One region of the Pseudobacillus sp. FSL P4-0506 genome, then DNA from elsewhere that is predicted to be linked to it. Evidence: riboswitches for the same ligand, from Rfam matches in the RefSeq annotation. Region 1 holds a riboswitch; each other region holds the start of a gene.

What was found. A riboswitch is a leader RNA that binds a small molecule or an ion and turns the genes downstream of it on or off. The one in region 1 is predicted to bind S-adenosylmethionine.
Region 2: another riboswitch for S-adenosylmethionine. It lies ahead of metK (methionine adenosyltransferase); the one in region 1 lies ahead of MKZ02_RS16595 (O-acetylhomoserine aminocarboxypropyltransferase/cysteine synthase family protein).
Region 3: another riboswitch for S-adenosylmethionine. It lies ahead of MKZ02_RS06880 (methionine ABC transporter ATP-binding protein); the one in region 1 lies ahead of MKZ02_RS16595 (O-acetylhomoserine aminocarboxypropyltransferase/cysteine synthase family protein).
Region 4: another riboswitch for S-adenosylmethionine. It lies ahead of MKZ02_RS15880 (Na+/H+ antiporter NhaC family protein); the one in region 1 lies ahead of MKZ02_RS16595 (O-acetylhomoserine aminocarboxypropyltransferase/cysteine synthase family protein).

What each region holds. Positions count from the first base shown of each region.
Region 1 covers NZ_JBBOOI010000001.1:3,350,428-3,358,260, reverse strand. The annotation lists gene yfmH (EF-P 5-aminopentanol modification-associated protein YfmH) at 1-156, shown strand, start outside; gene ymfI (elongation factor P 5-aminopentanone reductase) at 253-975, shown strand; gene MKZ02_RS16620 (DUF3243 domain-containing protein) at 1,044-1,301, shown strand; gene MKZ02_RS16615 (YmfK family protein) at 1,416-2,207, shown strand; gene MKZ02_RS16610 (helix-turn-helix domain-containing protein) at 2,226-3,098, shown strand; gene pgsA (CDP-diacylglycerol--glycerol-3-phosphate 3-phosphatidyltransferase) at 3,164-3,742, shown strand; gene MKZ02_RS16600 (competence/damage-inducible protein A) at 4,035-5,279, shown strand; SAM riboswitch class I at 5,368-5,478, shown strand; gene MKZ02_RS16595 (O-acetylhomoserine aminocarboxypropyltransferase/cysteine synthase family protein) at 5,579-6,877, shown strand; gene recA (recombinase RecA) at 7,177-7,833, shown strand, end outside.
Region 2 covers NZ_JBBOOI010000001.1:1,528,646-1,536,478, reverse strand. The annotation lists gene MKZ02_RS07575 (alpha/beta hydrolase) at 1-176, opposite strand, end outside; gene MKZ02_RS07570 (gamma carbonic anhydrase) at 311-838, shown strand; gene metK (methionine adenosyltransferase) at 865-2,064, opposite strand; SAM riboswitch class I at 2,209-2,368, opposite strand; gene pckA (phosphoenolpyruvate carboxykinase (ATP)) at 2,603-4,189, shown strand; gene MKZ02_RS07555 (MMPL family transporter) at 4,243-6,366, opposite strand; gene MKZ02_RS07550 (TetR/AcrR family transcriptional regulator) at 6,459-7,031, opposite strand; gene MKZ02_RS07545 (DUF2584 domain-containing protein) at 7,106-7,348, opposite strand; gene MKZ02_RS07540 (alpha/beta hydrolase family protein) at 7,365-7,833, opposite strand, start outside.
Region 3 covers NZ_JBBOOI010000001.1:1,415,029-1,422,861, reverse strand. The annotation lists gene MKZ02_RS06890 (MetQ/NlpA family ABC transporter substrate-binding protein) at 1-185, opposite strand, end outside; gene MKZ02_RS06885 (methionine ABC transporter permease) at 206-874, opposite strand; gene MKZ02_RS06880 (methionine ABC transporter ATP-binding protein) at 867-1,892, opposite strand; SAM riboswitch class I at 1,978-2,092, opposite strand; gene MKZ02_RS06875 (hypothetical protein) at 2,176-2,517, opposite strand; gene MKZ02_RS06870 (thioredoxin family protein) at 2,672-2,974, opposite strand; gene MKZ02_RS06865 (toprim domain-containing protein) at 2,976-3,326, opposite strand; gene gcvH (glycine cleavage system protein GcvH) at 3,438-3,821, opposite strand; gene MKZ02_RS06855 (arsenate reductase family protein) at 3,906-4,262, opposite strand; gene mgtE (magnesium transporter) at 4,479-5,828, shown strand; gene MKZ02_RS06845 (acyl-CoA dehydrogenase family protein) at 5,901-7,688, opposite strand; gene MKZ02_RS06840 (acetyl-CoA C-acetyltransferase) at 7,724-7,833, opposite strand, start outside.
Region 4 covers NZ_JBBOOI010000001.1:3,187,282-3,195,114, forward strand. The annotation lists gene MKZ02_RS15880 (Na+/H+ antiporter NhaC family protein) at 315-1,595, opposite strand; SAM riboswitch class I at 1,705-1,812, opposite strand; gene MKZ02_RS15885 (glycerol dehydrogenase) at 2,490-3,590, opposite strand; gene MKZ02_RS15890 (1-propanol dehydrogenase PduQ) at 3,699-4,841, opposite strand; gene MKZ02_RS15895 (aldehyde dehydrogenase family protein) at 4,924-6,315, opposite strand; gene MKZ02_RS15900 (cob(I)yrinic acid a,c-diamide adenosyltransferase) at 6,321-7,304, opposite strand; gene MKZ02_RS15905 (EutN/CcmL family microcompartment protein) at 7,319-7,594, opposite strand; gene MKZ02_RS15910 (flavoprotein) at 7,610-7,833, opposite strand, start outside.

The DNA of each region.
Region 1 (7,833 bases):
AATCAATTTATTCGTTATGCCTTCAATGAAATGGATTTATTTGAAGTAGTGCCACTCTTGGAAGCAATTACGCTGGAAGATGTAAAGAACACTGCCGAACGAATGGTGGCAGAAAACCGCCTGACCGCTTTTTATATCTTGCCTAAACAGGCATAAATAGGTAGCAGGGCAGCTGGATTCTCTTTTTTCATGACATCATGGGGAAAGGGAGTCCAGCTGCTTCCTTGTGTAGAGAGAATGGGGGAGTAAACAGTGAAGAAGTATGCGCTTGTTACAGGAGCGAGCGGAGGAATAGGAGAAGAAATTTCCAGGAAGCTAGCAAAAGAAGGATGGAACTTGTATTTGCAATACTATAAAGGAAAAGAAAAAATAAAGTCGTTACAAAAAGAGCTGGAAAACATGGGAGCAGAGGTGATCCCGATCCAGGCAGATTTAACTTCTGCTGCAGGTGCTCACTTTCTGTCGAGCCAGTTATTTGCCCTGGAGGCTGCCGTATTTGCAGGAGGAACGGCTCACTACAGCTTATTTCAAGAGATTGAAGAAGAGGAAATGGATAAGCTTTGGCAGCTTCACGTCAAAAGTCCTATGATCATTGTGCAAAAGTTAATTCCAAAGCTTCGCAAAGCAATTTCACCCTCAGTTGTTTTAGTTTCTTCGGTGTGGGGACAGACAGGGGCCGCTTGTGAGGTAGCTTATTCGACGGTAAAAGGCGCCCAAATTGCATTTGTGAAGGCATTAGCAAAAGAGTTAGCTCCTTCCAATATTCGTGTGAACGCGATTGCTCCGGGAGCGGTTAATACACCTATGATGGAAAAATTTACAATGGAAGAAAAAGCAGAAATAGCAGCTGATATTCCAATGGGGCGTCTTGGTGCTGCAGCCGAAGTAGCTGAAGCGGTTTACTTCGTCTGTTCACCTGCAGCTTCTTACATAACAGGTCAAGTGCTTGCTGTAAATGGCGGCTGGTACACATGATTCATATGCATAATTTTTCTCTCGGGGAACAAACTAATGTTGCAACTCAATAAAGGAGGGACAACGACATGTCAGTACTCGAAAATTGGCACGAATGGAAAAACTTCTTGGGAGACAAATTAAATCAAGCCACAAACTCAGGAATGAACAATGATGTAATCAATAATATGGCTTATCAAGTTGGTGATTATCTTGCCAACAAAGTCGACCCGAAAAACGAGCAGGAAAGAGTATTATCTGATTTGTGGTCCGTTGCTTCAGAAGAAGAACAAAGAGCAATTGCAAGCATGATGGTAAAATTAGTTCAAAATAATGGTAGTCGCTAAGAGAGGGAGCTTTTCCCTCTCTTTTTTCTTTCATTACAGAGATAAATCATATATGATAGTACCTAGACATTATCATTAATGGGCTTTTTGATGAAGCCGCTAGGAGCGTTATCTATGTCCAAAAAAGAATGGTATTTAGAATATAAAATTGTTAAAAACCGTCCAGGGCTGTTAGGAGATGTTGCTTCGCTACTCGGTATGCTTTCCATTAATATTGTAACAATTAATGGCGTGGATGAGGCGAGCCGCGGCCTTTTAATGTTGGCAGAAAGCGAAGACCAAATCAGAAGGCTTGAATCCATTTTAATGACGATGGACACGATTCAAATTATTAAATTAAGGGAACCTAAACTAAGAGACCGAATGGCTGTCCGCCATGGCCGCTATATCCAAAGAGATGCGGACGACAAAAAAACATTCCGTTTCGTTCGGGATGAACTTGGACTTCTCGTTGATTTTATGGCAGAATTGTATAAAATGGAAGGGCACAAATTAATTGGCATTCGTGGCATGCCAAGGGTTGGAAAAACAGAATCCATTGTAGCGGCAAGTGTTTGTGCCAATAAGAGATGGTTATTCGTTTCGTCGACAATGATTAAGCAAACTGTTCGTGATCAGTTAATTCGGGACGAATACAATCCAAATCACCTTTTTATTATGGATGGGGTTGTATCGATAAAGAGAGCCAATGAAAGACATTGGCAGCTCGTTCGGGAAATTATGAGACTGCCTGCCGTTAAAGTAGTGGAACATCCAGATATTTTTGTACAAAATAGCGAGTACAGTTTAGAGGACTTTGATTATATTATTGAACTTCGCAATCATCCTGATGAAGAAATTACATACGAGCCGGTGGAGAAGAACAACTTATTCCAGGATATGGACTTTGGTGGTTTTAACTTTTAATTATGGAAGGTGTTATGGGTGACAGAATTAGGAAACCGCTTAAGAGAAGCACGGGAGGCGAAAGGGCTATCCTTAGCAGATGTGCAGGAAATGACAAAGATTCAGAAAAGATATTTAAAGGGCATAGAAGAGGGGAATTATGAGCTGATGCCCGGCAAATTTTATGTACGGGCGTTTATCAAGCAATATGCTGAAGCGGTTGGGCTTGACCATGAGCAATTGTTTGAAGAATATAAAAATGAAATTCCTTCTTCCTATGAAGATGAAATTCCTCAAAGAGCGACAAAAGTAGAGAAAGTACGGACGACGGCGCCAGCTGAACCGTCCAAGCTTCTTGAGTATTTACCGAGGATTTTAGTGACGGCTTTTGTTGTCGGAGCACTTTTTCTAGTTTGGTTTCTTATCCCTAAGAGTGATTCTAATGACAAAGCGGTGAAGGAAGAAACCGTTGTTGAACAGCCGAAAGACCAGACGGATGATAAGAAAGAAGCCAAGGAGCCAAAAAAAGAAACGAACAAAGAGCCTAAAAAAGAAGAGAAAGTCGAAGAGCCTGCTAAGCCTGCACAAACCTTAACTGCAGCAGGGGCGAGCGGCAGAAAAGCCACATACGTTCTTCAAAATGCAGAGAAATTCGAGGTAACTATTCTATCTAAAGGGGAGACATGGATAGGAGTAACTGATGGAAGCGGAAAAAGCTATTATAATAATATGTTGGCAAAAGGACAGTCGCAAACATTTAATTTAACAGGACAGACAGAAGCGAAAATTGTCGTTGGCTTTGCACCGGATACGGAAATTAAAGTAAACGGCGAAACGCTGGCGTATCAGCTTCCGGCTGCCAAACAGGTAAGACAAGACATTATTATTCAGGCGAAACCTGCCGGACAATAATTTGGCAGTTTTTTGGATAGCTTCTTTGTAAGTTGTCTGTCGATAGAATAGTTGGAGGGTCGACTGTGAATTTACCGAATAAAATTACTGTTTCAAGGATTTTAATGATCCCGCTCTTTTTGGTGATCATGTTAGTTGAGTTTAATTGGGGGGACCTTACAGTATTTGGTACCACCATGCCGGCTGCCCACTTTTGGGGAGCCATGCTATTTATTTTAGCCTCAACGACTGACTGGGTTGATGGCTATTATGCGAGAAAATTAAACCAGGTCACAAACTTGGGGAAATTTTTAGATCCGCTCGCTGATAAGTTACTTGTATCAGCAGCCTTAATCGTGCTTGTTGATTTTAATTTAGCTGCTTCCTGGATTGTCATTCTTATTATCAGCAGGGAGTTTGCGGTAACGGGCTTACGGTTAATCTTAGCTGGAGAAGGCGAAGTGGTTGCGGCTAATATGCTTGGGAAAATTAAGACGTGGGCGCAGATTATTGCCATTGCGGCTTTATTGCTTCATAATGCGCCATTTGAAGGATTAGGAATTCCATTTGCAGATATCGCCCTTTGGATAGCGGCATTCTTTACCGTTTGGTCCGGCTGGGATTACTTCTATCTTAACCGTGGCGTGTTTAAACATTCAAAGTAAAAGAAAAGGTTGCTCCAAAGTAAGCCCCGTTGTGTTTATAGTATTTAAAATTTACCACGATACTATATAAAATAAGGCTGCTTATGGAGCAGCCTTATTTTTAATAAAGGCCCCTGTTCCATTACTTGCTTGTTGATTTATACTGCAGGCGGACGCTTTCCGCTGGCGGTCTGTGCGCCATCTTACCAGGACTCACTTTCTCCGCTAAAGACACTTTCTTCTGCTACAATCAACTATCGAAAAAACAATATTCATCTTTAACAGGGCCTGAATAAGAGAAGGGATGACAAAAATGAATGCAGAAATTATTGCAGTTGGTTCCGAGTTGCTGTTAGGGCAAATTACAAATACAAACGCCCAGTTTCTCTCTCAGCAATTAGCGGAAATTGGGGTGAATGTGTACTATCATACGGTTGTTGGGGACAATAGTAGCCGTGTGCTCGATGCAATAAAGGAAGCGGAAAAAAGAGCGGACTTGCTAATCTTTACAGGTGGGCTTGGTCCTACGAAGGATGATTTAACAAAGGAAGCAATTGCCGCTCATATTGGTCGTCCGCTTGTTTATAACGAAGAGGCCTTAAAAAGTATTGAAAACTACTTTGTAAAAACGAAGCGCCCGATGACACCAAACAATAAAAAACAGGCCCTGGTCATGGAGGGCTGTCTCGTTTTAGCGAATGATCATGGCATGGCGCCAGGGATGATGGTAAAAGGAAAGAATCATTTCTATATGCTTTTGCCTGGGCCACCCCGGGAAATGCAGCCGATGTTTGTCCGCTATGGAAAGCCGGCGCTATTAGATGTGCTTGAAAAAGTTGAAAAAATAGAGTCACGCGTATTAAGGTTTTTTGGTATTGGAGAATCTGCTTTAGAAACAGAAGTAGAGGATTTGTTACTCGCACAACAAAATCCGACGATTGCCCCGCTTGCTGGTGATGGAGAGGTAACACTGCGAATCACTGCTAAACACGAATCGGAAGAAACCGCCTTACAGATGATACAAGAAGCAGAGGAGGAAATTCTTCGCCGGGTCGGGGAATACTTTTATGGCTATAATGATACGTCCATTGCCCGTGAGCTAGCGGAGCGCTTAAAGGAAACATCTCATACGTTAGCAGCAGCTGAAAGCTTAACAGGGGGATTGTTTCAAAGTGAAATGACAGCTATTCCCGGAGCGAGCATTTTCTTTAATGGCGGGATTGTTTGCTACTCCAATGAAGCAAAGGAAAAACTCGTGCAAGTGAAGCCAGAAACGCTTGAAAGTTATGGTGCCATTAGTGAACAGTGTGCTATTGAATTAGCGGAAAATGTCCGCAGTCTTTTGAATGCTGACTTCGGTATTAGCTTTACCGGAGTGGCGGGACCGGATAAATCGGAAGGACACTCGCCTGGTACTGTATGGATTGGTCTTGCTTCAAAGCACAGGGAAACAAAAGTATTTAAACTCCAATTAGTAGGCAGCCGCGAAGGAATTAGAAAGCGCTCAGTTAAGTATGGGTGTCATTATTTGTTGGCTGAGCTTGCTGGAGATAAGTGAAAACATTCGGAATATTATTGACTATTCTGATCGCTATGCTATATAATAAAAACCAAGAGATTATGAGTTACGCAATTAAATAGAAGTACTCTTATTGAGAGCGGTGGAGGGATTAGGCCCGATGAAGCCCGGCAACCTTCAGACAAATTGTCTGAAACGGTGCTAATTCCTGCAGGCGTATGTGCCTGAGAGATAAGAGGAGGATCCTATAATAAAGCCCTCTTCTTACAACAGAAGAGGGCTTTTTAGTTATTCTTCAGGTTACTAGCGCTTTATTTAATAATTGGGAGGGATTAATGATGACAAACGAACAGTGGAACAAAGAAACAATTTTACTTCATGGAGGACAAGTGCCGGATCCGGTTACTGGCGCCCGTGCCGTTCCGATTTATGAAACGACTTCTTATGTATTTGAAGATACAGATCATGCTAACGCCCTATTTGCTTTGCAAAAGCCAGGAAATATTTATACGCGTATTACCAACCCGACAGTAGATGTGTTTGAAAAGCGTGTGGCTGCATTGGAAAAGGGAGCAGCAGCAGTGGCGCTCTCATCAGGAATGGCTGCCATTTCCTTTTCAATTCTTAATCTGGCTCACGCGGGCGATGAAATTATAGCGGCAGCTAATTTATACGGAGGCACCTATAACCTTTTTGCCAATACGCTTCCTAAATACGGGATTAATGTAAAGTTTGTTGATTCTACTGATCCGGAAAATTTCCGCAAAGCGATCACTCCAAAAACAAAAGCTCTGTTTGGAGAAATTATCGGAAATCCTTCCTTGAATGTGCTTGATGTGGAAAAGGTGGCAGATATTGCTCATGAAAATGGTATTCCGCTCATTGTAGATAATACGTTTGCTTCTCCTTACGGAGCTAATCCGCTTGTTCGAGGGGCCGACATTGTCGTTCATTCCGCTACGAAATGGATCAGCGGCCATGGAACAGTCATCGGTGGTATAGTAGTAGATGGAGGAACATTCAATTGGAACAGTGAAAAGTTTCCTGGCTTTACGGAGCCGGATGAATCTTATAATGGTTTAAGATTTGCGGACCTGGAAGGCCCAGCCTTTGCTATCAAATTACGCGTACAGTTGTTACGGGATTTTGGCCCTTCCTTGAGTGCCCATAGCGCTTTCTTGTTGCTTCAAGGGCTGGAAACGTTGCATTTACGTATTCAGCGCCATCATGAAAACACGCTTGCTATCGTCGATTATTTGAAAAATCATCCGGCAGTAGATTGGGTATCTCATCCAAGCTTGGAGGATCATCCATCTCATGAATTAGCGAAGAAATACTTGGCTAATACGTTTGGTTCTATTGTTGTATTTGGCATTAAAGGCGGCCGCGAAGCAGGTAAAAAAGTGATTGATAACATTAAACTGTGGTCACATGTTGCCAATGTGGGGGATGGCAAGTCACTCATTATTCACCCGGCTTCTACCACACATCAGCAATTAAGCAGTGAAGACTTAGCAAAATCGGGTACGAAAGAAGAAATGATCCGTTTATCCATCGGACTGGAGTCAACTGAGGACCTGATTGCTGACTTGAATCAGGCGATTGAAAAAGCGACTGGCGTAGCTGTAGAAGCTTAACGCTTTTCCTTATTAAATAAAGAATATGACAGGCTTAAAATTATCCTCTCCTGCTTTTTTATGATAAAATAAAAAAGCAGGAGTTACTTTTTTTTTCTTCTTTTTTTCCGCTATTTCTTCTACTACTTTTCTAGTTTCTTATCCATTCTTCTTCTCAGGAGGAAAAATAAAAAAACCGAATAAATGTTCGCTTTTTACTTGAAATTGTCTCAATAAAAAGGTATAGTTAGTATAGATTATGAAACAACATGTCACTGTGCATTTACTTAATAGATTGTTAATTTTAAGGAGGAATTTTAGTGAACGATCGTCAAGCAGCATTGGATATGGCCTTAAAGCAAATTGAAAAACAATTTGGTAAAGGGTCTATCATGAAATTAGGAGAACAAACAGACCGGAAAATTTCCACTAGTCCAAGCGGCTCGCTTGCTCTTGACGCAGCCCTTGGTGTAGGGGGTTATCCACGCGGTCGGGTCGTTGAGATCTATGGGCCGGAAAGCTCTGGTAAAACTACCGTGGCTCTTCACGCTATTGCTGAAGTACAAGCTGCCGGCGGTCAAGCTGCTTTCATTGATGCAGAGCATGCGCTTGATCCTGTATACGCTCAGAAATTAGGAGTCAACATTGATGAGTTGTTGCTTTCTCAGCCGGATACAGGCGAGCAAGCACTTGAAATTGCCGAAGCTCTCGTACGAAGCGGTGCTATCGATATCCTGATTGTTGACTCGGTTGCAGCCCTTGTTCCAAAGGCTGAAATTGAAGGAGAAATGGGCGACTCCCATGTCGGCCTGCAGGCACGTTTAATGTCACAGGCGCTTCGCAAGCTGTCTGGTGCTATTAATAAATCTAAAACAATTGCAATCTTCATTAACCAAATTCGTGAGAAAGTCGGGATTATGTTCGGTAACCCGGAAACAACGCCTGGAGGCCGTGCGCTCAAGTTTTATAGCTCCGTC
Region 2 (7,833 bases), 1.8 Mb from region 1:
TGTCCTCTTTTAGCTCTCGATGTCATGCCTTGGCCGGGCAGGTCGCCCATCACTACATGAAAGCCGTTTCTGCGCCACATTTCAATCAGCCAACCATAACGGCCATGATGCTCCATCGCCCCATGAATCATAACGATGACACCTTTCGGCTGTTGTTCTGTTTCCCATTTCCACATCAAGCATCTTCCTCCGGCTTTTTGTAATCCTATACGTTTGTCTTCTATTATACAAATCAAATCGTTTTAGATAAAATAATAAGCAAGTCCATCCTGCTTTCTGTTGCAGGAAACATAAAAGGAGGAGAGAAAAAATGATCTATCCTTATAACAATAAAACTCCTATTGTTGCTGATTCTGCTTATATCGCCGATTATGTAACAATTACGGGAGATGTAACTATTGGCGAAGAAACAAATATTTGGTTTAATACTTCTATTCGCGGGGATGTAGCCCCGACTGTAATCGGCAAAAAAGTGAGCATTCAGGATAATTCTGTATTGCATCAAAGCCCGAACAACCCGCTTGTTATTGAAGATGAAGTCACAGTCGGCCATCAAGTTATTTTGCACAGCTGTAAAATTAGAAAAAAAGCTTTAATCGGTATGGGTTCCATCATTCTTGATAATGCAGAAATTGGTGAAGGAGCATTTATCGGGGCCGGTAGTCTTGTTCCCCAGGGAAAAGTCATTCCTCCTCACTCCGTGGCATTTGGCCGGCCGGCAAAAGTGATTCGCCCAGTGAATGAGGAAGACAGAAAAGATATGGAGCGCATTGTCAGAGAGTACGTAGAAAAAGGACAGTACTATAAAAGCATACAAAAAAAGCCTGAAGACCGTTAAAGAGTCTCCAGGCTTTTTGCTGCTTATTAATTTGATGCCTGATCTTTTAAGATTTCAGCTTTGTCTGTTCTTTCCCAAGGAAGATCCACATCTGTACGACCAAAATGTCCATAAGCGGCTGTTTGTTTATAAATTGGACGACGCAGTCCAAGCATATTAATAATGCCCGCTGGACGCAGATCAAAATTATTGCGAACAAGTTCAACAAGCACATCTTCAGAAACCGTTCCTGTGCCGAACGTATCGACAGCAATTGAAACAGGCTGAGCTACACCAATCGCATAGGCGAGCTGGACTTCACATTTATCAGCAAGGCCGGCCGCAACAATATTTTTTGCTACGTAACGAGCTGCATAAGCTGCTGAACGGTCTACCTTTGTTGGATCTTTACCGGAGAATGCTCCGCCTCCATGGCGTGCATAACCACCGTATGTATCCACGATAATTTTCCGGCCTGTTAAGCCCGCATCTCCTTGAGGTCCGCCGATAACAAAACGGCCTGTTGGATTGATAAAGAACTTTGTATGTTCATCGATTAATTCTGCAGGGACCATCGGGTCAATGACATGCTCGCGCAAGTCGCTTTGAATTTGTTCAAGCGCAACTTCCGGATGATGCTGTGTCGAAATAACAATTGTATCGATTCTTACTGGCTTGTCGTTTTCATCATATTCAACTGTTACCTGAGTTTTACCATCTGGACGTAAATACGATAACGTTTCTTCTTTTCTAACTCTCGTTAATTGACGGGATAATTTATGAGCCAATGAAATCGGGAGCGGCATTAATTCTGCTGTTTCATTACAAGCAAAACCGAACATTAAGCCTTGGTCACCCGCACCAATCGCTTCAATTTCTTCATCGCTCATTTGGCCTTCACGTGCTTCAAGAGCCACGTTCACACCCGCTGCAATATCAGGTGACTGCTCATCAATGGATGTCAACACACCGCATGTATCGGCATCAAAACCGTATTTTGCACGAGTGTAGCCAATTTCCTTAACTGTCTCCCGAACAATTTTATTAATATCCACGTACGAAGAGGTTGTAATCTCCCCTGCTACGAGTACGAGTCCAGTTGTAACAGATGTTTCCGCTGCGACACGCGCATTTGGATCTTTTGATAAGATTTCATCTAGGATAGCATCGGAAATCTGATCGCAAATTTTGTCCGGATGCCCTTCAGTGACTGACTCTGAAGTAAAGAGACGACGATTTTTAGTCATGAAACTTCCTCCTTAAAATGATCAACTTACTGCCGATCGATAATGGTACGGTACTCATTTCCCCTAAGTTTACCCTTTTAAAATAAAAAAACCCCTCCTGAAATAAAGAGAGGAAAGGTTGGTCTTATCAACATAGGCCTTTCACTCTTATCGTTCAAGGTTTGCCCTTGCTGCAGGTTAGCACCTTTGTCTTGAGTACAAACTTATATTGTATAAGTGCCGGCAGTCGATATAACTACCAATCACAATCAAGCAGGTTGCCGGGCTTCATCGGGCCTGTCCCTCCGCCAGCTCAGGATAAGAGTATCCGTTCAAGGTTACATCATACGAAATCCGTTCGACAATGTCAACTGGTTTCGTATAAAATCTCTTCATTTTTTCGGTTTCTTTTATAGGAAATCGGACAATCTGTAAATAAAAAAAGTCGCAAAAAAATAAGTGAATAGTATAGACTATTAAATGTAATGTGTTATACTATTTTTGAACAAATAATGCGATAACAATTATTTAATTTCAGATAAAGGATGGTTATTAATTTATGAAGACTGTAAGTGTTTCAAGTGAAATTTTGGAACTTTTAAAAGGTGATAACGTAACAATGCAGCCATCTGTGCCGCAGCTCGTAGAAAAAGTACTTAATCGTAAAGAGGGCGTGTTAACTGCTTCTGGAGCAGTATGTGCTGAAACGGGAAAATATACTGGCCGTTCTCCTAAAGATAAATTTATCGTTGAAGAGCCTTCAGTAAAGGACAAAATTGATTGGGGACCGGTTAACGAACCAATTTCCCCTGAAGTCTTCGATCAATTATACACTAAAGTGATCAATTATTTAAAGGAACAAGAAGAATTGTTTATTTTCAAAGGATTTGCAGGGGCAGATCCAACCCATCGTTTACCAATTCAGGTGATCAATGAATATGCATGGCATAATCTGTTTGCTCATCAACTTTTCATTCGTCCAACTGAGGAAGAATTAAAAGATCATCAAGCAGGCTTCACAATCGTATCTGCTCCGAACTTTAAAGCAGACCCTACAGTAGACGGAACAAAATCAGAAGCATTTATTATCATTTCTTTTGAGCGCCGTATCGTTTTGATCGGTGGAACGGAATATGCAGGAGAAATGAAAAAATCGATCTTCTCTGTAATGAACTACTTGCTTCCTGAAAATGATATTCTGTCTATGCACTGCTCAGCCAACGTTGGCTATGAAGGTGATGTGGCCCTATTCTTCGGTCTTTCTGGTACAGGGAAAACAACTTTGAGTGCAGACCCGAACCGCCGCTTAATCGGCGATGATGAACATGGCTGGTCTTCTAATGGTGTATTTAACATTGAGGGCGGCTGCTATGCAAAAACAATCGGCCTTTCCCGTGAGAAGGAACCACAAATCTTTGATGCCATCCGTTTCGGCTCGGTTCTTGAAAATGTAGTGCTTGATGAACAGTCTCGCATTCCAAATTACGATGATAACACCCTGACAGAAAACACGCGTGCCGCTTATCCGCTACAAGCAATGGATAACATTGTTGATCCAAGCGTAGCTGGCCATCCAAATACAATTATTTTCTTAACAGCTGATGCATTCGGCGTACTGCCTCCAATCAGCAAGCTAACTAAAGAGCAAGCGATGTACCACTTCTTAAGCGGCTATACATCTAAACTTGCCGGTACAGAGCGCGGTGTCACTTCTCCGCAAGCAACATTCTCTACTTGCTTCGGTTCACCATTCCTTCCGCTTGAAGCTACACGCTATGCGGAAATGCTTGGTGAGAAAATTGATGAGCACAACGTTCAAGTGTTCCTTGTAAACACTGGCTGGACTGGTGGCGAGTATGGCGTTGGTTCCCGCGTAAAGCTTGCGTATACACGTGCTATGGTCCAAGCAGCTCTCGAAGGCGAATTAAATAACGTAGAAACGTATACGACAAAAACATTCGGCTTGCAAATTCCTCTTCATGTACCTGGTGTGCCGGATGATGTTCTCATTCCGCGCAAGGCATGGGCTGATGAAGATGCTTTCATGACAAAAGCAGCAGAGCTTGCTGGCAAGTTCCGTGAAAACTTCAAGAAGTTCTCCAACGTCTCAAAGGAAATTATTGAACTTGGCGGACCACAAATCTAATATACAAAAAGAGGCCTCTGCTAAATAGCAGAGGCCTCTTTTTGTATATGACTTTAACTGTCCGCTTTTCGAACAGGTTCCTTTTCTGAATGCGTGTCTGCCCGATCTTTTTCAAAGATCATAAGTAAAGCCGGCAGCAGCAAACCGCGCACGATAAATGTATCAATTAATATTCCGACGGCGACAATAAAACCAAAGACAAATAAAATTTCTATTGGCTGTGTCATTAATACGGCAAAGGTCGCAGCTAAAATAATGCCGGCAGACGAAATAACCCCCCCTGTTTTAGCAACAGCAGTGTTGACTGCTTTTTTTAAAGAATGGCTGCTTCGCTCTTCCATATAGCGTGATACTAAAATAATATTATAATCGATGCCCAGTGCGACAAGAAAGATAAATGAGTAAAGCGGCACCCTTGTGCTGATGGCATCAATGCCAAATAGCATATTTGTTAAAAACATCCCAATACCAAGGGCAGCTAAAAATGAAAGCAGAATGGTACCGACCATGTACAGGGGCATTTTAACGGAACGGGTCAATATCACCAGCATGACAAAAATCAATAGTGTTTCCAGCAGAACAATTACTTTAAGATCACGGCTGTTTAACGTACGGTCATCCAGCTTCTCTGCTGTCTCTCCAGCGAAATAAAGGGTTCCCTTTGCTCCGGAATCAGCAATGACCTTCTCTGACTTCTTTCGCAGACTGGCAAGCGCATCCATAGCCGGCCGTTCATAGGGGCTTCCGTTGAATGATAACGACAATTCATGCGCTTTATTATTCTCTGTTGAAGCTTGGAGCCGTACCTTAGCCACATTCTCCTGCTTCTCAAGCTCGGCCGTAAGCTTTGTCATATCTCCTGTTCCTTCAAATAAGACTATTGTGGGAGCAAGATCTCCTGCCGCAAATTTTTGTTCAATGATTTCATATCCCTCAAGTGACGGCATATTGTCCGGAAAGGATTTTAACGTGTTAAATTCATATTTAACATTTAATACATTAAGTGAAGCTAGCAGTAACAGCGCGATAACGATACTGCCAATAGCAATCGGCTTTGTTGACACTATCCGGGCGATCCGGTTCCAGAACCCGCTATCTCTTTCAGTTTTGTCCCCTGCTTTCGGTACCTTCGGCCAGAATGCTTTTCTGCCAAACAACACAAATAATGCAGGAACCAGCGTGACGGAAGCAAGCATAATAACAGCCATGACGGTAGCGAAAATTGGGGCAAAGTTTTGATAATCCCCAATGACAGCGAAGAAGAGTACGAGCATAGCTGCAAGCACAGTTCCTCCTGAGAAAAAGACCGGTTCTCCCGTCTCGCGCATAGCATGTTTCATCGCTTCAAACTTGCTTTCATGCCGCTTTAATTCTTCTCGATAACGGGCTAGCACAAACAATGAATAGTCCGTTACTGCTGCAAACAGCAAAATCGTCATAATAGACAGTGACTGGCTGCTCATTTCTAAGCCAGCTTTTCCATATAACCCTAAAATACGGTCGGTTACCGCATAAACGACCACTGAGGCAAGCAATGGGATAAAAGCTAGCAATGGGGAACGATAAATAACAATAAGCAATACTAAGATGAGTCCAACAGTGGACAACAAGAGTACAATATCTGCTTGAGAAAAAAGCGCAGTTGTATCTACTGCAATACCTGCTGGCCCGGTTACACGCACTTGAAGATCGCTTGCTTCCTTTTCAGCTGTTGAAGTTATTGATTGAATTCCCTTTTTTAACTGATCATTTTCCAGGCCTTCTTTAAAATTTAATGGAATAGCTGCAGCTGAGCGGTCCTTTGATAAAAATTGGTTCTGTGCGGGTGGAGGAAGCTGGTCGAAGGGCACTATTTCCTTTAAATGGTTTATTTGTTTTTGCTTAATCGCCTTGACCACCTTAGCGAGCTCGGCAGTTTCAATTTTTTTGTTGCCAGCACTAAAGACAAGAATAGCTGGCACGCCCTCATCGTTCGGAAAGTACTGGTTTACTTTTTCTGCGGCTTCTATTGCTGGCGAATCGCTTGGGAGTGACTCAATGGAGGAAACACTGTAATCACGTGAGCTTGGGGCGATGCTACTTAACAGCCCTGCAATCAACAGCCAAATGATTAAGACTGTCCACATGCCTTTTCTTGTTGATATCCAATCAGTTAACGCTCCAAGTATTTTTTTCATTTTTCCTCCCCCTTTTGTTAAATTTTATTCCTTCTTTTTATTTAAAATTAAAACCGACATATGTGTCAAATATAATTGTTTAAAAAGGAGCTTCAATTTAATCCGCTCCCTCTATACCAAACTTCAAATAAATAATCAGCCCATTCCTCTATCGGCAATGCCAATACATTTGGGGTATTAATCAGCTGAAAAAATAAACTCGCCAGTATGGCAAACGGTACATCTTCACGAATGTCCCCTTCCTGCTGCGCTTGCTTAAATAGCCGCTCCAGTTGTAAGCTCAATGCCTGATGCATCTCCATCACTTCTCCCACCAGCTCTTCTGCTTTCTTCGATTGCGACACATCGATTTTACGTATGTCACCGAGAATAAAGTGAAGATCGGCTTCATCCATATAAATACGTAGTAATTGGCGAAGGGCTGGTATGGGTTCTTTTTCGTCTACCCTGGATGCTCTGCTGACTGTTCGGTCCATCGCTCGTTTCATACAGGCAGCCGCCACCTCCTCACGATTGGAGAAGTATTGATATATTGTACTGCGTGCACCCGAAACAAGATGTTCGGCGAGTCTTTTTAAGTGAAAACCATTATAGCCGTGCTCAATGATGAGCTTCTCTGCTGCGTCTAGTAGTTCTTCCTCCGTGAATGCTCGTTTTCTTGCCATCTGACCTCATCTCCTTTCTAGTTGTACAGTCTATAATAAAAAAGCGGCTGAAATCGCTTCCGCCGCTCTGTTTATTAGTTTGTTGAATTTAAGGAAATCAGCCTGTATGTAACCTCTGTATGATCTTTTTGCCATTCAATTTTTTCAATAATAGCTGTGCCCGTAATATCTCCGTCTCTTGTTTTATAAACATGAATAGGAATATCTATAGGGTACAAGCGGTATCCTTCTTTTTTCAAGGAAAATAAATTTTCTTCTTTTCTATGCTCCTTCCCCTTTGTCACAATCATTGTATTTAGTTCCATTGGCATCCCCATGCCAGTCCCCTCCTTGTTATTCTTTTTTATCTTGTTTTTTCATCCATTCACATAAATCAGCTACAATCTTTCGGTTAATTGCCGGTGGGAAATAGTGATCATATTGATCAAAATACCATGTTTCAGCCGGATGTTCTACTTCTTTCAGCCTCTCCTCTAAACGAAATGCGTGCTCAGGTGAAACATTTTTGTCTTTTAATCCGTGGATAATCAGGACAGGCGCTTTTAGCCTCTCAAGTTGATAAAGTGGGGTACGCCAATTATATAGCTCTTCCTGTTTATAAGGGCTCGCTCCAATGACCCTTTTCATCATCCGGCGTAAATCTTTTCTTTCCTGGTAGGTTAATACCATATCAGCTACTCCTCCCCATGTTACCACCGAAGCAGCCTGTTCCTTTTCAAGAGCAGTGAGCAATGCCATGACCCCACCTCTAGAAAATCCAAAAATATGGACCCGATTCGTTACACGCGGATGGGATTCCAAC
Region 3 (7,833 bases), 1.9 Mb from region 1:
TCAAGCAACGGCTTAGCTTCTTCTAAGATCACCGCGTGTGGTACGTTCGAAGCACCAACAACGATTTCCTTATCTTCTTTGCCGCCTTCTTTTGCTTTCTCATCTTTCTTATCATCTGAGCCGCCACAGGCAGCCAACGCAAACACAACTACTGCAGTTAACAAAGTAAGCAACCACTTTTTCATCTTTCTTCCCCTCCTAAAATTTATCTTTTATCTAACTTATTAGTAATAAGATCACCAATCAATTGAATCACAAACACAATGATTAAAATAATAATCGTAGCAACCAAAGTGACATCATTCCGGCTGCGCTGGAATCCATCCAGATAAGCAAGATTCCCCAGACCGCCAGCTCCAATCACACCTGCCATGGCCGTGTAGCCAACCAGAGCGATCGCTGTAACAGTAATCCCAGAAACAAGCGCTGGCATTGATTCAGGAAGCAGTACTTTAAAGATAATCGTACTCGTTTTTGCTCCCATTGCTCGCGCTGCCTCAATGACTCCTTTGTCAATTTCACGCAGGCCGATTTCAACCATGCGCGCATAGAAAGGAGCTGCCCCGATGATAAGGGCTGGCAGTGCCGCATTTTCACCGATCATTGTACCGATAAGCGCTTTTGTAAATGGAATTAATAAAACAATCAATATAATGAAAGGAATGGAACGAAAAATATTAACAAAAGCAGAGACAATGCTGTAAATTACTTTATTGCTCCATATATTTCCTTTAGCTGTCAAAAATAACAGCAGACCAAGGAGTATGCCCAAAATAAAGGTAGCCACCACGGATATACCCGTCATATAAAGGGTTTCATTTGTCGCTTCCCACATTTTTTCCCAATCAACATTAGGGAACCATTGTTCAAGCATGATGGATCACCTCCGAGCTGACTTCTTGCTTGTCGAGATAGGCCACTGCTTGTGCCACTTCCTCTGGTTCACCCGTTAAATGAACGAATAGTGAACCATACGCACCGTTTTGCGTCTGCGACACTTTCCCTTGGACGATATTTACCGCTATGTTAAATTGACGGATTAAATTCGTAATGATTGGCTGCTCTGCACTTTCACCAATAAAAGTAAGCTTGACTACCTTGCCATTTGGAAACTGTTCAAGCAAGTGCTCTATGGTTTCTTTTGATTCTTCTGGCTCGGTCACTTGTTGAACGAACCGCTTTGTAATTGGCTGCTCGGGCGATTTGAAAACGTTGAGCACCGAACCAAGTTCTACGACACGGCCTGCTTCCATTACTGCCACCCGATGGCAAATTTTCCGAATGACATGCATTTCATGAGTGATGAGCACAATTGTTAATCCAAGACGTTTATTAATATCAACAAGCAGATCTAAAATAGCATCCGTTGTTTGCGGATCAAGTGCTGAGGTAGCCTCGTCACACAACAGAACTTTCGGGTCATTTGCGAGCGCCCGGGCAATACCGACGCGTTGCTTCTGTCCGCCGCTCAATTGTGAAGGATAAGCGTCTTCTCTTCCTTCCAAACCAACTAATTTAATCAACTCATCCACTTTCTTAAGGCGCTCTTCTTTCGACACACCCGCAATTTCTAGCGGAAAGGCAATGTTATCTCGCACCGTTCTTGACCAAAGAAGATTAAAGTGCTGGAAAATCATGCCGATCTCCTGGCGCGCCTGACGCAGCTCGCTTCCCCGGATTTTTGATATCTCCCGGTCCGCAACAACAACAGAGCCCGAAGACGGATTTTCAAGACCGTTCAGCATCCGGATAAGTGTGCTTTTCCCAGCTCCACTGTAACCAATTACACCAAAAATCTCGCCTTTATCTATCGTTAAGTCAATATTATCTACTGCTGTCACTTTTCCATTTTTTGTGGAAAAGACTTTTTTTACATTTTTTATTGAAATCATGCGGCGGTTTTCCTCCATTCCACCCGAAAAAATAAAAAACCTTTCTGCAAAATGAGCAGAAAGGTGTTCTTTAGTAGATTCCTTTCTCTCATCTCCCAAAGCAAAACGCTTTGTGTGAATTGGCACCTTTTCAACAAGCGCTCGCTGTTGACGGTTGCCGGGCTTCATCGGGCACATCCCTCCACCTCTCTTGATAAGAGCTGTATGCAATATGTTGTTCTTAATGGATTTGATTTTATCATTATTCTACGAAAATTGTCAATTATTCTTTAAAAAAATGTTTTTATGCTGTATCAAACTTTTCATAATAAGGGCGGCATAACCAAAGGAACGATTCAAACCAAAGCTTAACCCGGTAAAATCCTGACACCTCGACTGCCCCCATCGCTTCATACAAGCGCAGCTGACCCTGCCCCTCTAAGAGCGGTTCAAGCCCACCCCTCAACCGTAAATGCCAATGATCCGTGCTGCTATTTGAAAGCTGCATTCCCTGATGGCTGATCACGAGCAGCCAGCTCTCACTTTCTCCTACCAGCAGCACGTGTACAGGTTCGAGCGGGAGCAATGGCCAGATATGCGTTCTACCATGGCAAGCTGCCTGTACAGCTAACAATTTCTCTTTCATTTTATTTCCCCCTCTGTTCGCTTTAGCTTTACTTAATAACTTCCAAGCAGAGGAGGAAATCTCCTTTATTAATTACTCGACAAAGTGCGCACTCATTCGCATATTTCGTCAAACATGCCTATATAAAAAACTGCCTCCCTGTAGGAAGCAGCAATCATATATATTGACTTAACTTCTCATATATATGAGGAACCGACTGAAAGGCATAAATCTTTTCCTTTAATTCCCCTTCTTTAAATATAAGCAGACATGGGACACTTTCAATCGCATGATGAATCGCAAAGCTCTCATGATAATTCACATCCATGCGGGCCCATATAAAGCCGTTGTCTACCTTCTCGACAACGTCGACCATCTTTCCAGCTAATTGGCACGTTCCGCACAGCGGTGTATACGCATAGATGGCTACTAAGTGATTCGTCCTGATTAATTCGTTTATATTTTGTTCCTTTTGCATTTCATCCATCCTTTTGTAAAAACTCCCCATGTACATCAATGTTGGCACTTAATAATACAGAAGCCAGATGGCGGTAAGGAGCAGTAGCGACTTCTTTATAGACACGGTCAATGTATAAATGGTGAGCTTCGGGAAATTCACGGATAAATTGCTGACGCAGCTTTTCCCCGGCGCGGTCTGCATCAACAAGGATATATACATCTTGTCCTTCCAAGCTTTCAATTAACTCATCCAGCCGGCTCAGCCCGATTGTTCCATTCGTACAAATGATGTCCACCGGCTCATTTACAATTTCTTGTACTTTCTTCCGATCCGAAGCCCCTTCTACAACGATTGTTTTTTCTGTACGCATGAATATCCCTCCACCGTCTGAATATCTTGCCTCACAGTTTAATTGTCCTTTATTTAGTAAGAAATTGCAAAAGAACACTCCCTAAACCGGAAGTGTCCTTTTCTCATTTCATTAATCTTCTTGTGTCATTTCATCATACTGTTCAGCTGTCATTAAGTTATCCAGCTGCGCAGTATCAGATAATTCGACAACGATCATCCATGCTTTTTCATATGGTGATTCATTAACGAATTCAGGATTATCATCAAGCTCTTCATTTACTTCAACAACTTTTCCGCTGACAGGAGCATATAGCTCGGAAACTGTTTTTACAGATTCAACACTACCAAATGGTTCGTCAGCTGTGATTTCATCTCCTACAGATGGAAGCTCAACGAACACGATGTCGCCAAGTTCTGATTGCGCAAAATGCGTAATGCCGATACGGACGGTATCCCCTTCTGTTTTTACCCATTCATGCTCTTCTGAATAACGTAATTCTTTCGGTGTGCTCATATAAATCCCTCCATTACCTGATTTCAATTAAAACTTTACTTATTATAAAGGCATAAAGCAAGAAAAATAAGCTTTACGCACACTTTACAACCATTGTTTTTCAAATTCTTCCTCTTTAAACCCAACAGTCACTTTGTCACCATCAGTAGTAAGAGGGCGCTTAATAAGCATGCCATCGGAAGCGAGCAATTCCAGTAATTCCTCGTCGGAAGCGGTGCTTACTTTGTCCTTTAATCCAAGCTCGCGATACTTTTTGCCGCTCGTATTAAAAAACTTTTTCAATTCAAGTCCACTTTTTTTATATAAGTCTTTCAATTCTTCCTTGGAAGGCGGATGTTCCACAATATGTATTCCCCGAAAATCAACATTATGTTCTTCCAGCCATTTTTTTGCATTGCGGCATGTTCCGCACTTCGGATACCAGTAAAATGTTAATGTCACTCTTCAATCAGCCTCCTATTTACACAGTGCTCGGCTTTAAAATGTTTTCGCCACCGTTTTCAATTCTCCTGCTCTATTAATTAAAATATACCTGCTTTTTTAATAAAAGACAAAGTTTCAGCTATTCTTCCCCTCCATAACCAATATCCAAAATTACTCAAAAATGGTTTTTAAATTCCTTTATAGGGAATAGCGTTGATGACGGAGGTGTTGATCATGAAAAAAATACAAGACGATACACTGTTCGTTATCGAAAAGCTGAAAGCAGAAAAATATCAAGAGATCAATGACATGTTCACGAGCAAGAAACCTTATGACTTAGCCGCTATTTTTCAAAACCTTCCCGAAAAGCATCGAGCTTCCATGCTAGAACATCTTAATGAAGCTTCTATCGCCAGTATGATACAAAAGTTTAATCAGCTGAAACAACTTGAGTTGCTGGGAAAAATCGGTCCTGCCAAAGCAAATAAAGTTCTCTCCCTTCTGGACACCGATGTATTGTCTTCTCTTTTACTTCACTTCCCAAAAGCCGATCTTGATAGTTTCTTATCAGAGATAAATGATAGTGAAGCCAAATATTTAAAACGAATGATGAGCTATGAGCGAAACACGGCAGGCAGTATGATGACAAATCGGTACCTCGCTGTGCATCTAGAGGATACCGTTGCCGATGCAGTAGAAAAAGCACGTGTTCATGCTATGTACTCTGAAACGCTTTTCATTATTTACGTGCTTGATGAAAAAGAAAAGCTGGCTGGTACAGTCTCTTATCGGGATCTTGTCATTGCTCAGCCGGATGATTTGGTAAAAGACATTATGTTGAAGCAGATTATTTCCGTTCCCTACACAGCGAAGAGAGCAGAGATCAACAAGCTACTCAAGCGATATGATTTCAGCGCAATTCCTGTAGTGGACGAGAAAGAGAGACTGCTTGGGGTTATTACCTTTGATGATATGATGCAGATTGTTATTCAGGAAACGAACGAAGATATTGGTAAATTATCAGCTGTGGATAAAGAAATTGACTTTGACACAAAGCCGCTGACAGCTGCCAAACGCCGATTGCCCTGGCTGATTGCTCTTTTATTTATCGGTCTTGTCTCGGGAAGCATCATTTCGAAATTTGAAGGAACGCTTGAAAAAGTAGTAGCGCTTGCTTTTTTTATGCCGCTTATTGCTGGGATGACCGGCAATACTGGCACCCAGTCTCTAGCAGTAGTCGTACGCGGTCTGACAGAGCAGGAAATCAACGTGAAGGTAGTCACCCGTCTAATCCTTCGAGAATTTCGCGTCAGCTTAATCATCGGCATAACATGCGGTCTGCTCATTTCTCTTATTGCATTTATTTGGCAGGGAAATATATACTTAGGAATCGTCGTTGGAAGCTCGCTTCTACTCACCCTTATTCTCGGAACGCTTGCTGGAACGATCGTTCCACTCATACTCTACAAGTGCAACCTTGACCCTGCTGTTGCTTCAGGTCCGCTTATTACTACGGTCAATGACATCTTCTCGCTCGTGGTCTATTTCTCTATTGCTTCTTTTTTCTTAAGTCAATTAGTTTAGCTGTCTTTCAACAATCTTTATATTCAAACAAAAAGTGCCTGGAAAGTTATATTTCCGGGCACTTTCTCTTAATTAAACCGTATACTTTTCCACTTCAATCAAGCGATCAGCTGCTTCACGTTTCTTAGCGATTACATTAATGGGAGTGTATCTCGTTAACTTTCTTAAAATAGAGGTCATCATGCGCAGCGTGTCGCCCTCTTCTACAGCAACAAGTGTTTCTTTAGCATCAGCTTCAATTTGATTGAAGGCTTCTTGACAAAAGATTTGGGTATATAACAGTTTTTGCTTTGCTTTTTCCTCTCCAGCTTTGGCAATTGCTTTTTCTGTGCGAAGAACGACGGACTCCATCGCGTAAATATTGTTAACAATGTCAGCAATATTGGCGAGCACTTCCTGTTCTTTTTCAAGCGCTTTTCCATACTTTTGAACAGCTAGACCGGCTGCAAGCAAGCCTATCTTTTTTGCATTCTTCACTAAATACTTTTCTTGTTCAAGCGCTTCTGTACCGACTTCTTCCGGCATCAGCATCATGACTTCATTTTGCAGCTCCTGTGCTTTTTCAAACAATGGCAATTCACCCTTGAACGCCTTGCGCACGTATGTCCCCGGTACAAGCAGACGATTGATTTCATTTGTTCCCTCGAAAATACGGTTAATTCGGGAGTCGCGGTACATCCTCGCAATTTCATACTCTTCCATAAAGCCGTAGCCACCGTGAATTTGTACGCCTTCATCTACTACATAATCAAGCATTTCCGAGCCAAAAAATTTACCGAGTGAGCATTCAATGGCATATTCAGCGATAGAAGCAGCGACTGACAAGCCATCTTTTTGCTCTTCTTCCGAAAGCTGGCTCATTCGGTCTTCAAAGTAACCGACTGTACGGTAAATGGCACTTTCACTTGCATAAATTTTAGACGCCATATTAGCAAACTTTTCCTTAATCAAATTGAAAGAGGAAATCGGTGTTTTAAACTGCTGGCGCCCATTCGCATACTTTAATGAGATGTCCAATGCCCGTTTAGCACTACCCACTGCTCCAACACCTAGTTTGTAGCGGCCAATATTTAAAATGTTAAAGGCAATGACATGACCTCTTCCCACTTCTCCAAGCAGATTCTCTTTTGGTACCTCTGCATCCTGGAGGATAAGTGTGCGTGTGGAGGAACTTTTAATCCCCATCTTATCTTCTTCCGCTCCTGTGGATACACCAGGAAACTCCTTTTCTACAATGAAGGCAGAGAATTTATCTCCATCAATTTTTGCATAGACAACGAATACATCAGCAAAAGCCGAGTTCGTAATCCATTGCTTCTCTCCATTTAATATATAATGGGTGCCGGCTTCGTTTAATTTTGCTGTTGTTTTTGCTCCAAGCGCATCGGAACCCGAACCCGGCTCTGTCAATGCGTAAGCAGCAATTTTCTCTCCAGTAGCTAAAGTCGGCAAGTACTTTTGCTTTTGCTCTTCGTTGCCGAACAGCACAATCGGCAACGAACCAATGCCAACATGGGCTCCATGAGTAATGGAAAAACCTCCGGCAGCCGCCATTTTTTCAGCAATTAAAGCTGAACTGACTTTATCAAGATTCAATCCGCCGTACTCTTCAGGAACGTCAGCACTCAACAGTCCCAGTTCTCCAGCTTCCCGGAGTAACTTTACAGAACGATCAAATTCATGCTTCTCCAAATAAGGAACTTGCGGCATAACACTGTTATTTACATATTCTTCGGTTGTTTTGGCGATCATTTTTTGCTCATCAGAAAAGTCTTCGGGTGTAAATACTTGATCATATGTTACATCTTCAATTAAGAATGCTCCACCTTTAACTGCCTGTCTTTCTGTTTGTTTTGCCATCTATAATTCCTCCCATTCCCTTTTATTCGTTTTATTCACAATAGCTCAAATACGCCAGCTGCTCCCATTCCTCCGCCAATGCACATAGACACCATACCGAATTGTTCGCTGCGGCGTTTCATTTCATGCAGCAGCGTCAGCGTCA
Region 4 (7,833 bases), 160 kb from region 1:
CCGCTCTTCTTGTATGATCCATGCTAGCAAAAATGTTCGAAAATAATTTTTAGACTTAAACAAAGTGAAAAACAGCCTTTTTTGGATAAAAAAATAACCGTTCGTAAAAGTTTGACTTTTACAAACGGCATTTAAAGCGAAAGAGTAACACCCATAAATATGATTCCAGTTAAAATTCTAACTAAGTAAACTATCGAAAGGACGCAGTCAAATGTTCCAAACTTCAATGAATTCGAGAGCAATCACCGATATATTAAATATTTACCGCTTTAAACAAACGGAATAGGCTCTCCATTTGTTTAAAGTGGTGAAACTCAGACTTGCTTTTTTTTCGGGTATCCGATGAGGATAGCGATGATTCCGCAGATTCCTATAAGGATTGGATAGAAAGAGTATTGTACGATGCTCACTGGCGATATTCCGGCTACGCTTGCGGCTGCCAGGAATTGGGCTCCATACGGCAAAAGTCCTTGAATCACACAGGAGAAGATATCTAATATGCTTGCAGACTTTCGCGGCTCAATTTCATACTGATCAGCCATATTTTTTGCAAGCGGACCAGCAATTAAAATAGCAATCGTATTATTAGCCGTCGATAAATTCGTTAGGCCGACAAGACCGGCAATCCCAAATTCAGCACCCTTTTTCGATTTAATTCTTCTTGTTGCGAGGTGAAGCAGAAAGTCAATCCCGCCGTTAAACTTAATAACCTCCACCATTCCAGCTATTAATATCGCAAGAAAGGCCATTTCATACATGCTAGCCATTCCTTCGCCCATCTTTTGCAAAAGGCTCATTAAATGATAGCTGCCATCCGCTAAGCCAACAGCTCCAGCGAGAACAATTCCAAGTGCTAGCACAAGAAAAACATTCATTCCAGTTAACGCTAGAATAATGACTAAAACATAGGGAACAATTTTTACCCAATTATAGCTTAAATGTTCCACTTGCGCCGTTTCCCCCATTGTGATAGCCCCTAAAATAACACCCGTTACAATAGCTGCCGGCAGCACAATCCAAAAATTCACCTTAAATTTGTCCTTCATTTGTGCGCCCTGTGAACGAACGGCAGTAATGGTTGTGTCGGAAATAAAGGATAAATTATCGCCAAACATTGAACCGCCAATAATCGCCGCCATGACTAAAGCCATGGGAAGGTCAATATGCTCGCTTATCCCCACTCCAATTGGCGCCAATGCAACAATCGTTCCCATTGATGTACCCATGGATAGGGAGATAAAGCAGGCAATGACGAACAAGCCTACGACAAGCAAGTTTTGCGGAACAACCGCTAAAGCAAAGTTAACAGTAGAGTCCACTGCCCCCATGCCTTTTGCTACTTCTGAAAAGGCTCCCGCCAATAGAAAAATAACAACCATCAGCATCACATTTACGTTTCCTGCGCCCTGGCAAAAAATATCCACCTTTCGCCCAAAGGGTTCTTTTCGATTCATCGCCAGAGCCACAGCGCCCGAAATAGCAATGGCTACAATGACAGGGAAGGCGTAAAAATCACCTGTAATAACCCCTGAACCAATAAATAAAATTAAAAAAACAACAAATGGGATCAACGCCCATGGATTCCCTCTCTTCATTGTTCCACCTCCAAAAAATAAAATGGGACACGTCTTTTGCCCATTCTTTGCCTCGAAAAAAGACCTCATCTTGAACGACAAGAAGAGGCCTTATATCTATAAAACACTCCTCTTATCTATCAAGCCTTTGCTTGCTGGATTTGGCACAGCAACTTAATCACTAAGTTCCGTTGCCGAGATCTCATCGGGCCAGTCCCTCCATCTCTCTTGATAAGAAGAAAAAATCTTATTTTTTTGTCACAGCAACTAAAAGACTACATGATTTTTATTCCTTTATCAACAAAAAAATTATGGATATTTTTAAATGACGGATAGAAGATTATATGAGGACTTAAAAAGTATAGCTAATACTAGAAAATACAGGCCAGTGACAGTTATATCATCATTTTCGCATAATTTTTTACAAAGGGTGCCGTCAAAGGAACACGACTTTACAACGATAAATAAATCCTCCTGCTAAAAAGTTTAACATCTCCGTTTAATGATGTAGCCACCATAATGACTCCGGCTATTTCTTCCTCTGTGGCTTCTGCTCTTTTTGCTCCTTGGGAAGGCTATATTTGGAATGTTAATCTGATTTTGCATTAGAAAAAACCCACGCATTAAAAAAGAGGATTCAACATGCGCGGGTTTGCCTTAGAATAGACCTGCCTTTTATAGAAAAGAGGGATTAAAATATCATTGTTTACGCTCAAAGATTTTATTCATACACGTAAAACGTTTTAAAGCTACTGTATTTGAAGCCTACGATTTAACATGATAGCTGCCTTTTGGCACAACTAACGGGGAGCTAAAATAAATAATATTGTATCTCGAATTTTTTTGCCAATTTCAGCTGCCTCTACTCGGGTTGTCTCGTTTAGCCTACTGGTACGCAGCCCATTTCAATCTTCTTCATATTCCTACTGGCGCACTCAGCTGGTCAACAGCTAGAATGCCATTTGCCACATCTTCAGCAGTAATGTCAGAGGATAAGTTCTTCATTGTTTCTCCTTCTTGAGTGGCGGCTTGGCCGACCTTCAGCAGATCTTCATAGGATACGTCCTCTAAGTGTAATTCTTTCAGTGTAGTAGGCAATCCCAGCTTGCGATAAAATGTGATATACCTGTGCAATTCCTCTTCCGGGTGAAACTCTAGCATTAATTGCACAAGCGTGCCATAAGCGACTTTTTCACCATGTGTTAAATGGTGAATGTCGCCGTCTAGCTCTGTGAATCCGTTATGAATGGCATGAGCGGCTGCGAGCCCTCCGCTTTCAAAACCTAATCCAGACAGTAACGTATTCGCTTCTACAACGGCTTCTACATGCTTTGTGACAACGCCTTTTTGAACCGCCTTGTATGCTGGTATCGCATGATTGAACAGCGTATTTTCACACATTTCGGCAATCGCTCTCGCTGCAATGCTTGTCCTCCCGCCAGCCATAGCGGTGCCATTACTATTCAATGTCGCTCTGGCTTCTACCCATGTAGCCATTGCATCAGCAATTCCTGAAGCGAATAATCTTGCAGGTGCTTTAGCAATAATGGCCGTGTCCACAAGAACGAGGTCGGGGTTTTTACTATAAAATTTGTAAGCCTCAAAGACACCTTCATCCGTGTAAATGACGGACAATGCGCTTGTCGGGGCATCTGTCGAGGCAATGCTAGGCACGATAACTACCTTTACTTTCAGCTCGTCAGCTACCGCTTTTGCCGTATCGAGCGCCTTTCCTCCACCTACTCCGATGACCATATCCACTGAGTGTGCCTCTCCTTCTTTCTTGATCCGGTTCACTTCATTAATAGACGATTCACCCCTAAATTGAAGAGAGTGAAAATCTATGCCTTCTGCCTGCAAGCTGCTTTTAATCCCTTTACCTGTCACTTCCCACGCCGTCTTTCCAGCTAAAATCAACGGCTTTTGTCCAAGCTGTTTTACATATTTTCCAATACTGTTTAAAGCTCCTTTGCCCTGTACATATTTACCCGGCGATACAAAGATAATATTGGTCATAGGAACCTCCCATTGAATAATTATTTTTACAGCGAGATTGCTGCTTTTCAGCTACTACATGGCATGTTATTTCACAATGAACTTTTCACATCACAAAATGTGAACGGGTCAGCCTGTGTATGCCCACTTTAACAGGTAGACGAGATCCATCTCTTTCACCTGCTTTGGGTTTCCAGCTGTACAAACATCCTGGAGTGCTTTCTTGGCGATGAGCGGAATGCTCTTCTCAAAAGTATTTTTTTCAATCAAGCTATCCTGAAAAGTTAACGGAATATTAAATTTTTTATTTAGGAGTTTAACCGCTGTGGACAAGCTTCTTATCCCCTCTTCTACCGTTGAACAGGGAAGTCCCAGCATGTTTGCGATATTCATGTATTTTTTTGCTGCTTCCGAGGAATGGAGAGTGCCGTCACATAGCCCTCCATTGTACTCTATGATGTAAGGAAGTAGCATCGCATTAATTCGGCCATGAGATAGCGGAAACTCCGCTTCCATGGCGTGAGCTATACTATGATTCACCCCTAAAGAAGAATTGACGAAAGCAAATCCTGCCATACAAGAAGCAAGCTGCAAACTCTCCCTCGCTGTCAAATCTTCTCCAAACCGATAAGCTCTGAGCAGGTGTGTAAACACTAATTTTATCGCTTTTTCAGAAAAAAGAGTGGTGAATTCTGTCGCTTCTAATGAAACATATGACTCTATCGCATGAGTAAGCAAGTCCATCCCCGTATCAGCTGTCACAGAAGGAGAAGTGACCACGGTTAGTTGTGCATTCAAAATCACGGCATCGGGCAGCATTCTTTCATCATGTAAAGGCATTCGCTCGTTATCTTCTCCCCCCGTTATGACAGAATAAGGAGTGACCTCTGATCCTGTGCCGCTTGTTGTCGGTATAACAACAAACGGCAGTTTTTTTCTGCTGCCATGAACGGCTGGTTGGTGACAGAAAAAACGGATAGCTTTAGCCGCATCAATGGCTGCTGTGCCCCCAAGCGCAACCATTAAGTCCGGATCTTCTTGTAAAAAGCAGGCCAGCCCCTTCTTTACAACCGCTAATGAGGAAGCATCCTCGATCTCAGAAAACACTTTAACTGATGCTGATTTTAAACGGTTGATCACTTCTTCTTCCGCATTTAAATGAATGGTGTATTTATCTGTTATAAGGAGCACTTTTTTTGCGTCTAATTCATTTAAATAGTCTAACGAATTGCTTCCATAATAAATTTTTGGCTGTATCCAAAACGTTTTCATTGGCTGCTTTCCTCCGAGGAATTTTGCTCCACCCCTCCGCTCGTTTTTAACATAGAAACTTTAAGCGACGACCTTTCTATTTCTATCTTATAAACAGACTATCTACGAGAACACATCTTCTTTTTCTCGCAAAATCTTTCGCCGAAGTCAACCCTTCTCCAGTAGGTCCTGCAATGGTGAAGCTTGTATAGCCTTCACCGCCCACACCCAGTCCTGCGTAAGATGGACCATTCTTAACAAAAATCGTTGTTTGAATAGCTGCAGCAAATTTCGTTAAGTTATCTATATTTTTAGAATGCATAATAGATGTATGGCGAAATCCGTGTTCTGCTTTTACTGCCAATTCAATCGCTTGATCTACATTTTCTACACGAACAATTGGGAGGATAGGCATCATTAACTCTGCTGAAACTAACGGATGATTTGCCTCTACATGCATAATGGCAATGCGTGTTCCTTGAGGAACCTGAATGCCTATTTGCTGTAAGATATAGCTAATATCTTTCCCGACAAATTTTTTATTTGCATGTCCTTTATCTACTACTAACTCTGTAAGCTTTTCAATTTGCTCTTTTTTATGAAGATGAAAGGCGCCATTCTTTTTCAGATGAAAAACCAAATAATCAGCGACAGCTTCAACAACAAATGCCTCTTTCTCTGCCACGCACGGTAAATTATTATCAAAACTGCAGCCGTCAACGATATCTTTCGCAGCTTTTTCAAGATCAGCTGTTTCGTCTACAACAACTGGTGGATTTCCCGCTCCTGCACCAATTGCTTTTTTCCCTGAGTTTAATACTGCCTTCATCACTCCAGGGCCGCCAGTGGCGACAAGCATCTTAATCTTTTTATGATTCATCATGATATTTGCTTGGTCAATGGAAGGCTCTGTAATAGAGGCGATTAAATTGTTCGGTCCTCCTGCTTCTACAATAGCTTGGTTAATCACCTCTATCGCTTTTAGCGAAGTATTTTTGGCACCCGGATGAGGGCTGAATACGACTGCATTGCCAGCTGCAATCATTCCGATCGAATTGCAAATAATTGTTTCCGTCGGATTTGTTGTAGGCGTAATGGAACCAATGATGCCATATGGAGAGAGTTCCACGACAGTCAGTCCATTGTCACCGGAAACTGCCTCTGTCTTTAAGTCTTCAATACCTGGCGTTTTTTCAATGGCGAGTAAATTTTTGCGGACTTTATCTTCGTAGTTCCCCATGCCTGTTTCTTCTACTGCCAGGCGGGCGAAAGTCTCTGTATGTTTCTTAGCTGTTTCCCGAATCGCCCTAATAATGGCCGCTCGTTTTTCAAGAGATAGCTCTATGAGCTCTTTTTGAGCCTTACCTGCCGCTTCAATGGCATCATTCATGTCCTCAAATAGCCCTTGCCGGGCTTCTGGCACAGCCTCTTTCCTGCTCAGTTCCTCCAACACCTTCTTTACGATGCTTTCTAATTCTTTTTCTTGAACGGCCACTGTGTTCACCCTCCTTGGTTAAATACCTTTAAAGCTTCAACGGCTATCGTCATGTCTTCTTCTACACTGCCGCCACTCACACCGATGCCGCCAACAACTTGTTTACCTATTTTAAGCGGATATCCCCCGCCAAAAGTGACAATTTTATTTTGATTCGAAAGCTGCACACCATATAGTTCTCCTCCAGGCTGTATAAGAGGAACGAGTTCATGCGTGGCCATCTTTAACGCAACAGCCGTATAAGCTTTATTGGGTGATATATCCAAGCTCGCTAGTAAAGCCTCTTCCATTCTGTGGATTAATATCGTATTCCCTCCCGAATCAGCAACCGAAAACACAATAGGTATCCCGATAGCAGCCGCCTTTTCCTCCGCGGCTTTTGCCATTTGACAAGCCAGTTCAAGTGTTAAAACGGCAGGAGTGCTTTTCGTTTCTTTTATCTTTTCTGCCACTTTGCTTTTTACCTCCTCTAAAAGATGGAAATAAACTTCTGCTCTAGCCAGCATAAATAAAACGTCTGATAATCGGTTGACATATTGAATCAACTCACTTCGTACGCTCGAATGCCCATTCAATTTAACAATTAACCGCTCTGCTCGCCGGATCATCGACCGGGACAAATGAAGACATGCGGAAGCAGTCGTTTCGCCAGGAATGATGAATTCATAAATAGGACCGAGCTTTTGCTCGTATTGATCAATAATTTGCTCGAACCAAGCTACATTTTCTTTATTCACTTTCTCTTTCAGCAGGTTTTTTCCTTGATCATCACTAGCCAGCTCTGCTCCTACAATAAATAGCTGCTGCTGAATGGTCCTGATGATATGCTTTAATTCTTCACTTTTCACTAATGAATAGGCAATACCTAAAGAAGCATTTGCTTCATCAAGCGTCCCGTAACAGTTAACCTTTAAACTATTCTTGGCAATGCGGCTGCCTCCAAAAAGGCCTGTCTCTCCTTTGTCACCCTTCTTTGTATAAATTGCCATAAAGCTTCACTTCCCTATTCGTATACTTCTATTGAATCGACAATAGCTATGATGGCCGCATCAATAACAGAGGTGGAAGCACCAAATACATTTCTCGCCGCTTCTCCCTTCGTCACAAGAACGTATTCACCTGTTCCTGCTCCAACAGCATCCACGGCTATTTCTATGCTCTTCTTCATACTTGTTCTCTCAGGGATGGCTACTTTTTGTACGATCAAGAGCTTTTTACCTATAAGATCCTCTTCCTTTGCAGTAGCAACAATACTACCAGAGACCACTCCCACATACATATCTATCACCTTCACTTATTCATTTCGTATCACTTTTATCCCCAGCTCCTGGGCTGTCTCAAGAGCAAGCGGGCTTATGATCGTTGCAGAAGAAACATTGAGAATAAGAGACTTCTGTTTTGCTTCGATAATATCTGATCTTGTGAGAACCTTTTTCTTAAAATCTCTGGCTTCCTTGAATCTGTCCGTCACTTTTTCTTTTCGAAAAATGGTTAGAGTATGGTCTCGAACCGCCTGAG